One region of the Leisingera sp. M523 genome, then DNA from elsewhere that is predicted to be linked to it. Evidence: riboswitches for the same ligand, from Rfam matches in the RefSeq annotation. Region 1 holds a riboswitch; the other holds the start of a gene.
The links. A riboswitch is a leader RNA that binds a small molecule or an ion and turns the genes downstream of it on or off. The one in region 1 is predicted to bind thiamine pyrophosphate.

Region 1 (2,391 bases):
ATCATCACCTGGCAGTCCTTGGCCCAGGCGATCTTGGTCAGCTCACCCAGGGTTTCCAGCTCGGCAAACTGTGCGGCGTCATTGGCATCGGCGATGGAGCCGGGGCGCAACCCGTCACCCAGCGAGAAGGAGACATCATACTGGCGGCAGATGTCGCAGATTTCCTCGAAATGCTCGTACAGGAAGCTCTCCTTGTGGTGATGCAGGCACCACTTGGCCATGATCGAGCCGCCGCGCGACACAATCCCTGTCACCCGTTCAACGGTCATCGGCACCATGTGCAGGCGCACGCCGGCATGGATGGTGAAGTAATCCACGCCTTGCTCTGCCTGCTCAATCAGGGTGTCGCGGAACACTTCCCAGGTCAGGTCTTCGGCGATGCCGTTCACCTTCTCCAGCGCCTGATACATCGGCACAGTGCCGATCGGCACGGGGCTGTTGCGGATGATCCATTCGCGGGTGTTGTGGATGTTGCGGCCCGTCGACAGATCCATCACCGTGTCGGCGCCCCAGCGGATCGACCAGACCAGCTTGTCGACCTCTTCCTCCATCGAGGAGGTGACGGCAGAGGTGCCCATATTGGCGTTGATCTTGACCAGGAAATTGCGCCCGATGATCATCGGCTCGATCTCGGGGTGGTTGATGTTTGCGGGGATGATGGCGCGGCCGGCGGCGATCTCATCGCGGACAAACTCCGGCGTCACGTAATCGGGGATATTGGCGCCAAAGTCGTTGCCATCGCGGTGGCAGGGGGACAATTCGCGCAGCTGGTTTTCGCGGATGGCGATAAATTCCATCTCTGGCGTGATGATCCCGGCGCGGGCATAGGCCAGCTGGGTCACCGCCATGCCGTCCTTGGCCCGCAGCGGCGCGGGTTTCACCGGGAATTCGGGCGTCAGCCGGTCGCCCGCGACAAAGCCGTTGTCGGCGGGTGTCACATCACGGCCCTGGTATTCCTCAACGTCGCCGCGCGCCAGAATCCAGTCACGGCGCAGCTGCGGCAGGCCCTGACGGATGTCGGTCAGAACATCCGGGTCGGTGTAGGGGCCGGAGCTGTCATATACCGGCAGCGGTGCTTCGCCCGCGGTGGGGTGGGTGGCGATTTCGCGCATCGGCACGCGGATGTCCTTGTGGACTTCGCCTGCGACATAGATCTTGCGCGACGCGGGCAGGGCGCCTGTGGTGATCTTGGGGTTGGGGACGTTCATTTTGGTGCTCCTCAAAGCCGAAAACTTAGAAAAGACACCAGATGAGTTTTGGCTGGGAAACCGGCAGGCAAAGAGGCCTGCTTTACCGGAATGCGCCTGTTTCAAACGGCTGTCCCCGCGGGGACAAGCGGACAAAAGGCGCGTCCTTGCTTCCTACGCCAGTATCAACTGGGTCAGGTTCAAAGGGTCGCGCCGCCGGTTTGGGTTGCCCCGCACCATGACGCCTCTCAGTCCCTTGGGCGGGACTCCCCTGCGTGGCCTTAGGGGTAGGGGAGGCACAGGGCGCGCGTCAACCGAAATCTTTGTAGATTATTTTTTGGCATTAATATCAGGTTGATACTGGCGTTAAGGAAGTAAATGCGGGTCAAATCGCTGCAGCGCAGCTTTGATGCTTGATCGGGGGTGGTGAAATTATCTATAAAAACCCGCAACGCCATCCGCGTATGGCCAACTGGTATACGAGAACAGGAGACAGCATGCTGGACGCTGCACCCATCCGCACCGACTGGACCCGCGAAGAAGCGGAAGCGATTTACAACAAGCCTTTCATGGACTTGCTGTTTCAGGCGCACACGGTGCACCGGCAGTATTTCGACCCCAATCAGGTGCAGAAATCCAAGCTTCTCAGCATCAAGACCGGCGGCTGCGCCGAGGATTGCGCCTATTGCTCGCAGTCGGCCCGCAACGGTGCGCAGCTGTCGGCCTCCAAGCTGATCGAGGTGCAGCGGGTGATTGCCGAAGCCAGGAAAGCCAAAGAAGGCGGCGCGACGCGCTATTGCATGGGCGCCGCCTGGCGCTCGCCCAAGGACCGCGACATGGCCGCACTGGAAGCCATGGTGCAGGGCGTCAAGGATCTCGGCATGGAGACCTGTATGACCCTCGGCATGCTGGAGGAAGACCAGGTGTTCCGCCTGCGTGATGCGGGGCTGGATTATTACAACCACAATATCGACACCTCCGAGCGGTATTACTCCGAGATCATCACCACCCGCACCTTTGCCGACCGGATCGACACCCTGAACCGGGTGCGCGAGGCGGGTATCAAAGTCTGTTCCGGCGGTATTGTCGGCATGGGCGAGCAGCAGCTGGACCGCATCGACATGATGCTGGCGCTGGCAACGCTGGAGGTGCATCCCGACTCGGTGCCGGTGAACATGCTGATCCCGATTGCCGATACGCCGCT
Region 2 (2,391 bases), 1.4 Mb from region 1:
GAGGATCGACGAGGTCGGCTTGACCGCAAAGCGCACCACCACATCCTGGCCGGTGGAAATCCCACCGAGGATGCCGCCGGCGTGGTTCGAGGAATACTCCACCCCGTTTTCGCCCATGAAGATCTCATCGGCGTTTTCCGAGCCCTTCAGCCGGGCGGCGTTCATGCCTTCGCCGATCTCCACGCCCTTAACAGCGTTGATCGACATCATTGCTGCCGCCAGATCGGTGTCCAGCTTGCCATAAACCGGCGCGCCGATGCCTGCGGGGACATTGCGCGCGACAACTTCGACAACGGCGCCCACCGAGTCATGCGCCTTGCGCAGACCTTGCAGGTAATCTTCCCACTCCTGCACCGCGCCGGCATCGGGGATCCAGAAATCATTCTGGTCGATCGCATCCCAGTCGAACCGGCTGCGGTCAATCTCCAGCTCACCCATTTGGGTCATATAGCCCTTGATCTCCAGCCCCGGCACCAGCGCCTTGATTGCTTCACGTGCAACACCGCCCGCAGCAACACGCGCTGCGGTTTCGCGCGCCGAGGAACGGCCGCCGCCGCGGTAGTCGCGGTTGCCGTATTTCTGGAAATAGGTGATGTCGGCATGGCCCGGACGGAAGGTCTGGGAAATCTCGCCGTAGTCCTTGGACCGCTGGTCGGTGTTTTCGATCATCAGCTGAACGGGCGTGCCGGTGGTCATGCCGTCGAACACGCCGGACAGGATCTTTACGGCGTCAGGCTCATTGCGCTGGGTGGTGTTCTTGTTCTGGCCGGGGCGGCGCTTGTCGAGCCACTGCTGCAGCATCTCCGGCTCCAGCGGCACGTTCGGCGGACAGCCGTCCACGGTGGCGCCAAGCGCGGGTCCGTGGCTCTCGCCCCAGGTGGTGACGCGGAAGAGGTGTCCAAAGCTGTTCATCGACATGAGGCGCGGTCTCCTTTGCCGGACGTGCTTAGCGGGCAGGGGGCTGTGCCTCAAGCGGATTCCTCTGCGGCATAGAACCGAGGGGGCGCTGCCCCCGCCGCCTGCGGCGGCTCCCCCGGGATATTTTCAGCAAGAGGAAGAGATGGAAGTGGTTCTGTTTGGCCAAGACGCAGGTCCTGGCGGGCTTTGGCTTGTCTTTGCTGCGGTCCGGGCATAATGTCCGCACCACCTCGGGGTGCGCGGCAGCGCTGAGATGACACCCGTTGAACCTGAACCGGATCACACCGGCGGAGGGAAGGTACTGGACAGCCTCCACCCTTGCCCAACGCCGCAAAGGAGGATGGCTTGAAACATCTTGCATTTGCAGCGGGATTGCTTGGCGCCTCGGCAGCTTTTGCCGAAACGCCCGAACTCACCGTTTATACCTATGACAGCTTTGTTTCCGATTGGGGCCCGGGCCCGGCGGTGGAAAAGGCGTTTGAGGAGGTTTGCGGCTGCGACCTGAAACTGGTTGGCGCAGGCGATGGCGCGGCACTGCTGGCGCGGATCAAGCTGGAGGGCGCACGCTCGGATGCCGATGTGGTTCTTGGCCTCGACACCAACCTGACCGCGGCGGCCAAGGAAACCGGCCTGTTTGCAGAGCATTCGGTCAGCGCCGACTATGCGCTGCCGGTTGCATGGAACGACGCGACCTTTGTGCCTTATGACTGGGGCTATTTTGCCTTTGTTCACAACGCCGATGCAGCGGCGCCGGCGGATTTCCCGTCGAATTTCAAGGCGCTGGCAACCAGCGACATGAAGATCGTGATCCAGGACCCGCGCTCCTCGACCCCCGGTCTGGGCCTGCTCCTGTGGGTGAAAGCCGCCTATGGCGATGAGGCGCCGGAAATCTGGAATGGCCTGTCTGACAACGTGGTCACCGTGACCAAGGGCTGGTCCGAGGCCTATGGCATGTTCCTGGAGGGCGAGGCCGACATGGTGCTTTCCTACACCACCTCACCCGCCTACCACCTGATTGCTGAGGAAGACGGCTCCAAGGCGGCTGCCGCCTTTGACGAGGGGCATTACATGCAGGTGGAAGTTGCTGGCAAACTGGCAAACACCGATCAGCCTGATCTGGCCGACCAGTTTCTGGAATTCATGGTATCCGACGACTTTCAGTCGATCATTCCGACCACCAACTGGATGTACCCCGCAGTGACACCGGCTGCGGGTCTGCCGGAGGGTTTCGAGACGCTGATCGCGCCAGGCAAATCCTTGCTGCTGAGCGAAACTGAAGCGGCAGAGGTGCGGGATGCAGCGCTTGGCGAATGGCTGGACGCGCTCAGCCTGTAAGCTCCGTTCCCGGAATCAGCGCGGCACTGCTTGTCGTCGCGCTGATCTTGGGAACCTTGGGTGCTGTGGCACTCAGGGCCGAGGCCGGAACCGGATTTGGTGCCAGCGACTGGGCGGCGTTGCGGTTCACGCTGACAC

Region 2: it holds a riboswitch for thiamine pyrophosphate, as region 1 does, so the genes downstream of both, thiB (thiamine ABC transporter substrate binding subunit) here and thiC (phosphomethylpyrimidine synthase ThiC) in region 1, are expected to answer to the same signal.

Annotation. Positions count from the first base shown of each region.
Region 1 covers NZ_CP081036.1:2,473,667-2,476,057, reverse strand. Annotated here, with positions in the region: gene thiC (phosphomethylpyrimidine synthase ThiC) at 1-1,208, opposite strand, end outside; TPP riboswitch at 1,342-1,470, opposite strand; gene bioB (biotin synthase BioB) at 1,685-2,391, shown strand, end outside.
Region 2 covers NZ_CP081036.1:3,902,800-3,905,190, forward strand. Annotated here, with positions in the region: gene aroC (chorismate synthase) at 1-918, opposite strand, end outside; TPP riboswitch at 1,140-1,231, shown strand; gene thiB (thiamine ABC transporter substrate binding subunit) at 1,264-2,253, shown strand; gene K3557_RS19420 (thiamine/thiamine pyrophosphate ABC transporter permease ThiP) at 2,229-2,391, shown strand, end outside.